Linked DNA regions of Sphaerotilus microaerophilus. The protein of the gene in region 1 interacts with the protein of each later gene in a pairwise test. Links are inferred from orthologs where the notes say so. Each region holds a gene or a part of one and is shown in the gene's direction. Other genes may lie near its edges.

Region 1 (4,901 bases):
TGGCGCCCGGCGGCCGGCTGGTGGTGATCAGCTTCCATTCGCTGGAGGATCGCATCGTCAAGACCTTCATCGCGCGTCATTCGCGCGAGGCCTACGACCGACGCATGCCGCTGGCCGTGGGGGCGGCGCCGCTGCTGCATGCGGTGGCACGCATCAAGCCGAGTGAGGCCGAGGTCGAGGCCAACCCGCGCTCGCGCTCGGCCATCCTGCGCGTGGCCGAACGCACCGACGCGCCGCTGCCTGAGGTGCCGGTGGCCCCGGCGTCGCGGAGGCGCGCATGACCCGGCTGAACCTGCTGCTCCTGGTGGTGCTGGTGTGCAGCGCGATCTACCTCGTGCAGACCTCCTATGAGTCGCGCCGCCTCTACGCCGCGCTGGAGCGCGAGCGCAACGCGGCGCACCAGCTCGACGTCGAGGCCGAGGGCCTGGACGTGGCGCGCCGTGCCTACGCCACCAGCCTGCGCGTCGAACGCGTGGCCCGCGAGGAGCTGCGCATGCGCGCGGCCACGCCGGCAGTGACCGAGTACGTGACCGACCCGGCCCGCACCGCGGCCGCGGCGCAGGGAGGCCGGCCATGAAGGGCTCATTCCTCCAGCGCGTCGCCGCCGGCGCCCGCAGCCGCCTCGCCCCCGTGGCGCGCAACCGTGCCGGCGCGCGTCGGCGCGAGCGGCCGACCGCCAACGAGGCCCAGGCGGTGCGCTACGCCACCAGCCCGCTGTTGGCGGCCAAAACGCCGCCGCTGCGTTCGCGCCTGCTCGTGCTCGGGCTGGGCCTGGGGTTCTGCGTGCTGGCGGGGCGGGCCCTGTATGTGCAGGTCATCAACCCGGCCTTCTTCCAGAAAGAAGGCGAGATCCGCTACGGCCACACCTTCGCGCTGCAGGCCAGCCGCGGGCGCATCGTCGACCGCAATGGCCAGATCCTGGCGGCCAGCGTGCCGGCGCCATCGGTGTTCGCCGTGCCGCGCGAGGCCAAGGTCAGCCCGGAGCAGCAGCGTGAACTGGCCAAGCTGCTGGGGCTGCCCGCCAACGACCTGGCGCGCCGCCTGTCCGGCAAGAGCGGCTTCGTCTGGCTGCGCCGGCAGGTGGACGAGGTGGTGGCCGCGCAGGTCAAGGCGCTGGGCGCCAAGGGCGTGTACGTGCAGCGCGAATTCCGCCGCCAGTACCCCGAGGGCGAGTCGGCGGCGCACGTCGTGGGCTTCACCAACATCGAGGAGCGTGGCCTGGAGGGCGTCGAGCTGGCCTTCCAGAAGGACCTGCAGGGCCGCTCCGGCAGCCGCAGCGTGGTGCGCGACCGGCTGGGGCGCGTGGTCGAGGACGTGGGCGAGATGGTCGACGCCGAGGACGGCCGCGACATCGCGCTGGCCATCGACTCCAAGGTGCAGTTCTACGCCTACCAGCGTGTGCGCGACGCGGTGGTGGAGCACAAAGCCAAGTCCGGCAGCGTGGTCGTGCTCGACACCCAGACCGGCGAGGTGCTGGCGCTGGCCAACTACCCCAGCTACGTGCCGGGCGAGCGCGCCAGCATGAGCGGGCCGCAGTTGCGCAACCGCGCGGTCACCGACACCTTCGAGCCCGGCTCGACGATGAAGCCCTTCATCGCCGCGCTGGCGCTGCAGACCGGCCGCGTGCGTCCCGACACGGTGATCCAGACCGCGCCCGGGCGCATCAGCATCACCGGCTCGACCATCCACGATGCCCACCCGCACGGTGCGCTGTCGGTGGAACAGGTGATCCAGAAGTCCAGCAACGTCGGCACCGTCAAGATGGCGATGCAGATGCAGCCGCGCGAGATGTGGGAGACCTTCAGCGCGGTGGGCTTCGGCCAGAAGCCGGCGCTGCCCTTCCCGGGCATGGCCTCGGGCCGGCTGCGCCCCTACAAGAGCTGGCGGCCGATCGAGCAGGCCACCATGAGCTACGGCTACGGCCTGTCCACCTCGCTGTTCCAGCTGGCGCGCGCCTACACGGTGTTCGCCCGGGATGGCGACGTGGCACCGATGACGCTGCTGCGCGCCGAGCACGCCGCGGGCGGCGCCCCGGTGTTCTCACCCGAGGTGGCGCGCTCGGTGCGCAAGATGCTGCAGATGGCGGCCGGCGAGGGCGGCACCGCCCCGAAGGCACAGGCCATCGGCTACTCGGTGGGCGGCAAGACCGGCACCGCGCACAAGCAGGAAGGCGGCGGCTATGCGGGCAACAAGTACCGCGCCTGGTTCGTCGGCATCGCGCCGATCAGCGCGCCGCGCGTGGTGGTGGCGGTGATGGTCGACGAGCCGAGCAACGGCCGCTACTTCGGTGGCGATGTCGCTGCGCCCGTGTTCAGCTCGGTGGTGCAGCGCAGCCTGCAGATCCTTGGCGTGCCGCCGGACATGCCGGTGCAGCCGCAGATCGTCGCGCGCGCCCAGGCTGCGCCGGCCGAACAGGAGTCCTTCTGATGGCGGCGCAGCGCTTCCTCACCAGCGCGGCCGAGGCGGTGGCCTGGCTGCGCGCTCGCGTGGCCGCGACGGCCGAGCTGCGCACCGACAGCCGCCAGGTCGCGCCCGGCGAGGCCTTCATCGCCTGGCCGGGCTACGCGCACGACGGCCGGGCCTTCGTCGCCGCTGCGCTGGCGGCGGGCGCCGCGGCCTGCCTGGTCGAGGCCGATGGGCTGGAGGCCTGGGGCTTCGACGACGAGCGCATCGCTGCGCTGCCCGGCCTGAAGGCAGCCACCGGCGCGATCGCCGACGCCTGGTACGGCGAGCCCTCGGCCCGCCTGAGCCTGGTCGCCACCACCGGCACCAACGGCAAGACCTCCACCGCCTGGTGGACCGCGCAGGCGCTCAGCCTGGCCGGCCAGCGCTGCGGCGTGGTCGGCACGCTGGGCGTGGGTGAGCCGCCAACGCGGCTCACCCCGCAGGCCGCTGTCGTGGCCACCGGCCTGACCACGCCCGATCCGCTCACGTTGCACCGCAGCCTGCGCGCCTTCGGGCAGGCCGGCTTTGCGGCCTGTGCGCTGGAGGCCTCGTCGATCGGCGTGGTCGAGCAGCGCCTGGCGGCCGCGCGCATCCAGGTGGCGCTGTACACCAACTTCACGCCCGACCACCTCGATTACCACGGCAGCATGGACGCCTACTGGGCAGCCAAGCGCGGGCTGTTCGACTGGCCCGGCCTGCGCGCCGCGGTGGTGAACCTGGACGACGCCAAGGGCGCCGAATTGGCCAGCGAACTGGGCCGCGAGGGCCGGCTGGACATGTGGACCTACAGCCAGCAGCCTGGCGTGCCGGCGCGGCTGCGTGCCGAGGCGGTGCGCTACGAGGCAGGCGGTCTGGCGTTTGCGCTGGTCGAGACCGCCGCTGGCGGTGCGGTCGACCGGGCCGAGCTGCGCAGCACGCTGATCGGCGACTACAACGTCAGCAACCTGCTGGCCGTGCTGGGCGGGCTGCGTGCGCTGGGCCTGCCGCTGGCGCAGGTGGCGGCGCTGGCGGCCGAGTTCACGCCCGTGCCTGGGCGGATGGACCGCGTGCCGGCGCTGGACGACTGCGGTGCCGATCTGCCGCAGGTGGTGGTCGACTACGCCCACACGCCCGACGCGCTGGACAAGGCGCTGCAGGCGCTGCGCCCCTTTGCGCGGGCCCGCGGCGGGCGGCTGTGGTGCGTGTTCGGCTGCGGCGGCAACCGCGATGCGATCAAGCGCCCGGTGATGGGCCGCATCGCCAGCGAGCGCGCCGACGAGGTGATCGTCACCAGCGACAACCCGCGCCTCGAAGACCCGGCGGCGATCGTCGCCCAGGTGGCGGCGGGCTGCAGCGGCCCGGCGCGCGTGCGCACGGTGGTCGACCGCGGGGAGGCGATCGCGCTGGCGTTGGCCGAGGCGGCACCGGCCGACGTGCTGCTGCTGGCGGGCAAGGGCCACGAGGACTACCAGGACGCGGGCGGCGTGAAGCGCCCCTTCCTCGACGCCGCCGTCGCCACCGAGGCGCTGCAGCGCCGCGCCGCGCAGGCCGCGCTGCCGCCGCTGGGCGAGCTGCATGCGATGTTGGCCACGCGCCTGCCGCAGGCGAAGCTCGTCGGCGATGCAACGACGGTCTGCCGCCGCGTGCACAGCGACACGCGCAGCCTGCGCGCGGGGGATCTGTTCATCGCGCTGCGGGGTGAGCGCTTCGACGCGGCCGACTTCCTGCCCCAGGCGCGTGGCGCCGGGGCGGTCGCCGCACTGGCCGAGCGCGGCCTGGCCTCGGCCGGGCTGAGCGGGCTCGAAGTGCCCGATGCGCTGGCTGGCCTGCAGCAGCTGGCCGCCGCCTGGCGTGCCAGCCTGGCGCTGCCGCTGGTCGGCGTGACCGGCAGCAACGGCAAGACCACGGTGACGCAGATGATCGCCTCGATCCTGCGCGCCTGGCGCGGCGCGACCGCGCACGCCACCGCTGGCAACCTGAACAACCACATCGGCGTGCCGCTGACGGTGCTGGGCCTGCGCGCCCACCACCGTGCCGCGGTGATCGAGCTGGGCATGAACCACCCGGGCGAGATCGCCGAGCTGGCCACCATCGCCCAGCCCACCGTCGCCCTGGTCAACAACGCCCAGCGCGAGCATCAGGAATTCATGAAAACGGTGGAGGCGGTGGCGCGCGAGAACGGCGCGGTCCTCACGGCGCTGCCGGCCGACGGCGTGGCGGTGTTCCCGGCCGACGATCCCTACACGCCGCTGTGGCGCGAGTTGGCCGGCGCACGCCGCGTGCTGACCTTCGCGCTGGCCCCCACGCTGGAGGGCGAGCAGGCCGATCAACCGGCGGATCTGAGTGCCCAGGCCACCTGGGCCGGCGACCACTGGGCCGTGCGCATGCACACCCCGGCGGGCGACGCCGACCTGCGCCTGGCGGTGGCTGGGCGGCACAACGTCAAGAATGCGCTCGCCGCGGCGGCCTGTGCGCTG
Region 2 (5,160 bases), 4.7 Mb from region 1 along the record:
ACACCCTGCCGCTGGTGCTGCGCGCCGTGGGCGCCGAGAACATGCCGCGCGGCGCGCGGGTGCGGGTGCGCCTGGGTCGGGCCGACCTGCTGATGCTGGAGATCTCCGGCACCGTGGCCACGCGCCTGGACGACCCGTCCCGCAGCGACGATGACGCCGTGCTGGGCGACGAGAGCGAGGATGCCGAGGACAGCGCCGTCGAGGCGGCCGCGCCGCTGGCGCTCGCCATTGACGTGGCCGATGCCGAAGCGGTCCCGGCCGAGACCGGCGGGGCTGCGGGCGGTTGACTCGAACGGCTGAAGGCACAATCCCGCACTGCACAATCCGGCAACGCCACCGACCGCACCGGCCGGCGGCCGACCGACGCCTCACCTGCCCCGCCCCGTGACCGCATCGATGCAGCGACTCAAGCAACTGTCCACCCTGCAGCTGGCGCTGCTGGTGTCGCTGTGCGTGCACGCGGCCGTGCTGATGATCCGCGTGGCCGCGCCGGAGGCCTTCGACCGCATCCTGGAGGACACCCCGCTGGAGGTGGTGCTGGTCAACGCCAGCACCGCTGCCAAGCCGCAGAAGGCCCAGGTGATCGCACAGCGCAACCTGGCCGGTGGCGGCGACGCCGAGCTGGGCCGGGTCACCTCGCCGCTGCCGCCCGCCCTGCAGAGCCAGGCGGGTGATTCCTACGAGGAGTCGCGCCGGCAGGTCGAGCAGATGCAGGTGCAGCAGATGATGATGCTGGCGCAGCTCAAGCGCGAACTCGCCACGATGGGCCAGCCCGACGTGCCCCGCGGGGCCGGCAGCACCCGCGCCAGCGCCGACGAGGATCGCCGCCGCCAGCTGCTGGCGCTGCTGGCGCAGATCGAGAAACGCATCCAGGACGAGAACGCCCGCCCACGGCGGCGCTTCGTCAGTCCCGCCGCGCGCGAAGGCGTGCACGCGATCTACTACGACACGCTGCGCCGGCGCATCGAGGACCTGGGCACCCGCAACTTCCCCGAGGCGCAGGGGCAGAAGCTCTACGGCGAGCTGACCATGCTGGTCGCGGTGGACATGGACGGGCGCGTGGCGCAGGCCGAGGTGATCGAGAGCTCACGCAACCGCACGCTGGACCGCCGCGCGATCTCCATCGTCAAGGCCGCCGCACCCTATGGCCCGTTCACCGCACCGATGCGGGCCCAGTTCGACCAGCTGGTGTTCATCTCGCGCTTTCGCTTCACCCGCGACGAGGGCCTGCGAGCCGCCGTGGAAGACGCCAGTTCACAACGTCCCTGACCCCGCCCAGACTTCTCCATGGACCGCTACGCCGTCGTCGGCAACCCCGTCGAGCACAGCCGCTCGCCTCGCATCCACCAGCTCTTTGCCGCCCAGACGGGGCAGATCATCGAGTACACCCGCCTGTGGGCACCGCTGGACGGCTTCACGGCGACGGTGCGCGCCTTCGCCGCAGAGGGCGGACGTGGCTGCAACGTGACGATGCCCTTCAAGGCCGAGGCCTGGTCGCTGGCCGCCCGGCGCAGCTCGCGGGCCGAGCTGGCGCGTGCCGCCAACACCCTGCGCTTCGATGCCGAGGGCTGGTGGGCCGACAACACCGACGGGGCCGGGCTGGTACGCGACCTCGGCGTCAATGCCGGCGTCGCCCTGGCCGGCCAGCGCCTGCTGCTGCTGGGTGCCGGTGGCGCCGCGGCCGGCGTGCTGGGGCCGCTGCTGGAGAGCCGCCCGGCCGAGCTGGTGGTGGCCAACCGCACCGTCGAGCGCGCCGTAGAACTGGTCGAGCGGCACGCCGAGCTGGCCCGCCAGGCCGGTGTGCGGCTGGTTGCGCAGGGTTTGAACGGGCTGGCTGGCTTGGCCGGACCAGGCGGCTTCGATGTGCTGATCAATGGCACCGCCACCAGCTTGCAGGCCGACGCAATGCCGATCGAGACCGGCCTGCTGCGCCCGGGCGCGCTGGCGCTGGACATGGCCTACGGGGCGCCGGCACGCGGCTTCATCGCCTGGGCACAGGCGCAGGGCGCGGTCGGGCGCGACGGGCTGGGCATGCTGGTCGAGCAGGCGGCCGAGTCCTTCACCGCCTGGCGTGGCGTGCGGCCTGACACGGCCCCGGTGCTGGCCATGCTGCGTCGGGAAGTCGACGGCCTGGCCTGACGGGACCGCCGCATGAGAACGCTGAGGGAGCTGCTGCACAGCCACGTGGTGCGCATCGGCGCGCTGCTGCTGCTGAGCGCGGTGGCGCTGCAGCTGTATTTCCTGCTGCGCATCGCGCTGATGACGGTGATCGATCCGCAGTCCACCAGCTTCCAGCGCAGCGAGATCTGGCGCCTGGCGGTGGAACAGCACCAGGTGCTCTGGAGCCAGGAATGGGCCGACTACGCCCGCACCAGCGACCACCTCAAGCGGGCTGTGATCGCCAGCGAGGATGCGCGCTTTGCCGAGCACAGCGGCGTGGAGTGGGACGCGATCGAGAAGGCCTGGGAACGCAACCAGCGTGCCGAGGACCGGGCCGAGCGGGTCAATGCCGCCCAGGAACAACGGGCGAAGAAGGCCACGTCCACCGGCCGGCCTGCGCCGGCGGCGGCGCCGAAGAAGTTCGAGGTCAAGGTGGTGGGCGGCTCCACCATCAGCCAGCAGCTGGCGAAGAACCTCTTCCTCTCCGGCGAGCGCACCGCGGTGCGCAAGGCACAGGAGTTCGTGATCACCTTCATGCTGGAGGCCTGCCTGTCCAAGCAGCGCATCCTGGAGATCTACCTGAACAACGTCGAGTGGGGCGAGGGCGTGTTCGGCGCGCAGGCCGCCGCGCGGCACTACTTCCGCAGCGACGCCGCCCGCCTCGGGCCTGCCCAGGCCGCCCGGCTGGCGGTGATGCTGCCCGCCCCCAAGCGCTTCGAGAAGCGCCCGGGCTCGGCCTACGTCAGCGGGAGGGCGGGCACCGTGGTGGCCCGCATGGGCGCGGTCGAGCTGCCCTGAAACCCTGCAGGCCCGCGCCGCCAGGCCGCCTCCTAGAATTTGTGCATGAGCAGTGACACCGAGCGCGATGAGCTGGCCGCCGCGGCCGCCAGGCTGGTGGTCGAGGAGGGGCTGGAGTACGGCCCGGCCAAGAAGCGTGCGGCACGTGATCTCGGGCTGAATGGCCGCCGCGCCGCCCTGCCCGACAACGAGGCGGTCGAGGCGGCGGTGCGCGAGCACCTGGCGCTCTTCCACGCCGACACCCAGCCCGCCGAACTGGCCGAGCTGCGCCGCATCGCCTTGCGCTGGATGGAGCGGCTGGCCGAGTTCCGCCCGCACCTGAGCGGTGCGGTCTGGCGCGGCACCGCCACGCGGCTGTCGGCCATCCACCTGGACCTGTACTGCGACGACCCGAAGTCGGCCGAGCTGGCCCTGCTGAACCTCGGCGTGGATTACGAGGTCGGCTCGGCGCCCGGCCCGCGGGGCCGCGAGGTGGATGTGCTCAGCATCGCCGAACGCAGCCAGGCCCTGGGCGATTGGGTGACACTGCACCTGAGCGTACTCGACCACGACGACCTGCGCGGCGCCCTGCGCGCCGATGCCCAGGGGCAGACCTGGCGCGGCGGGCTCGATGCGCTGCGCCGGCGCCTCGAAACCACCGCCTGACGAAAGGACGCCATCGATGCAACGACGCCACTGGATGATGCTGGCCGGCGCCACAGCGGGGCTGGCCGGCGCAGCGGCTTGGCGGCTGCGCCCCGATGCCGGCGGTGCCGCCGCGTCAGCGCCACTGTGGGCGACCCGGCTGCCGCAGGTCGGCGGCGGCGAGCTGGCCTTCAGTGAGCTGAAAGGGCAGGCGCTGCTGGTCAACTTCTGGGCCACCTGGTGCCCGCCCTGCGTCAAGGAAATGCCGCTGCTGGACCGCTTCGCACGCGAGCAGGCTGGCAGGGTGACGGTGGTCGGCATCGCGGTGGACCGGGCCGAGGCGGTGCGGGCCTTCCTGGCGGCCACGCCGGTGGGTTTTCGCATCGGCGTGGCCGGCTTTGCCGGCAGCGGCCTGGCGCGTGAGCTGGGTAACCCGCAGGGCGGCCTGCCCTTTTCGGTGCTGTTCGATCGGCAAGGGCAAATCGTCGACCGCAAGCTCGGCGAGACGCTGCCCGCCGAACTGCAGGATTGGGCCAGGCGGGTGGCCAGCTGATCGTTCGCGACCTGCCTGGCGGGGCTGATGCGCCACGCGTTCGAGCGAACATTGCGCGCGATGGCGACTTTTGGGGCGAAATGCGCGTAAAGTCGCTGGTTTCGCTTTCTGTGTCCCGACCACGATGCACATCCTGATCCTCCAGGGGCCCAACCTCAACCTGCTGGGCACACGCGAGCCGGGCGTCTACGGCGCCACCACGCTGCCGCAGATCCAGGCGGGCCTGGATGCCTACGCCGCCGAGCGCGGCGTGCGCCTGAGCCACTTCCAGAGCAACCACGAAGGCGGCCTGGTCGACCGCATCCACGCTGCACGCACGGAGGGGGTGGACTTCATCATCATCAACCCGGGCGCCTACACGCACACCAGCGTGGCCATCCGCGATGCGATCACCGGCGTGGCGATCCCGTTCGTCGAGGTGCACCTGTCCAACGTGCACCGGCGCGAGGCCTTCCGCCACCATTCCTACTTCTCCGATGTGGCCGAGGGCGTGATCGTCGGCCTCGGCCCGCTGGGCTACCGGCTGGCGCTGGACTACGCGCTGCAGCGCGCCGCACCGCGCTGATTCCCGTCCGGCTGCGGCTGGCCCCAGTCCGTGCCCCTGCGGGCATCCGGCCAGGCCAGCCCCATCCAGCCCCCCCCCGAACCAGTCACCTGGAGCTTCCCATGGATCTACGCAAACTGAAGACCCTCATCGACCTCGTGTCGGATTCCAACATCGCCGAACTCGAGATCACCGAGGCCGACGGCAAGGTGCGCATCGTCAAGAGCAGCCCGGTGGTGACCGTGGCGCACGCGGCCCCGATGGTGGCCGCTGCCCCAGTCCTTGCGGCTGCTCCTGTCGCTGCACCCGCCGCCGCCCCTGCCGCCCCCGAGTTGACCGGGCACATCATCAAGTCCCCGATGGTCGGCACCTTCTACCGTGCCTCCAGCCCGGGCGCCAAGGCGCTGGCCGACGTCGGCCAGCAGGTCAAGGAAGGCCAGGCGGTGTGCATCATCGAGGCGATGAAGATCATGAATGAGAT

Evidence for each region.
Region 2: the proteins of NGK70_RS05980 (region 1) and NGK70_RS26170 interact in binary tests that used the Escherichia coli proteins (3 or more experiments, as listed by UniProt). The link is inferred for Sphaerotilus microaerophilus from one-to-one orthologs.

The regions. Positions count from the first base shown.
Region 1 is NZ_AP025730.1:1,352,937-1,357,837, forward strand. What follows is about bases 1-3,000. They hold NGK70_RS05980 (peptidoglycan D,D-transpeptidase FtsI family protein), read left to right. Parts: upstream 1-573; coding sequence 574-2,427; downstream 2,428-3,000. Other genes in these bases: rsmH (16S rRNA (cytosine(1402)-N(4))-methyltransferase RsmH), read left to right, coding at 1-281; ftsL (cell division protein FtsL), read left to right, coding at 278-577; murF (bifunctional UDP-N-acetylmuramoyl-L-alanyl-D-glutamate--2,6-diaminopimelate ligase MurE/UDP-N-acetylmuramoyl-tripeptide--D-alanyl-D-alanine ligase MurF), read left to right, coding at 2,427-3,000. Outside these bases: more of murF, read left to right, coding at 3,001-4,901. UniProt on the Escherichia coli protein: Essential cell division protein that catalyzes cross-linking of the peptidoglycan cell wall at the division septum. Required for localization of FtsN.
Region 2 is NZ_AP025730.1:6,018,278-6,023,437, forward strand. What follows is about bases 1,101-4,054. They hold NGK70_RS26170 (transglycosylase domain-containing protein), read left to right. Parts: upstream 1,101-2,151; coding sequence 2,152-2,958; downstream 2,959-4,054. Other genes in these bases: NGK70_RS26160 (energy transducer TonB), read left to right, coding at 1,101-1,269; aroE (shikimate dehydrogenase), read left to right, coding at 1,288-2,139; NGK70_RS26175 (hypothetical protein), read left to right, coding at 3,004-3,603; NGK70_RS26180 (TlpA family protein disulfide reductase), read left to right, coding at 3,620-4,054. Outside these bases: NGK70_RS26155 (ribonuclease catalytic domain-containing protein), read left to right, coding at 1-287; more of NGK70_RS26160, read left to right, coding at 397-1,100; more of NGK70_RS26180, read left to right, coding at 4,055-4,135; aroQ (type II 3-dehydroquinate dehydratase), read left to right, coding at 4,260-4,700; accB (acetyl-CoA carboxylase biotin carboxyl carrier protein), read left to right, coding at 4,802-5,160. UniProt on the Escherichia coli protein: Peptidoglycan polymerase that catalyzes glycan chain elongation from lipid-linked precursors. May play a role in peptidoglycan assembly during cell division in collaboration with other cell division proteins.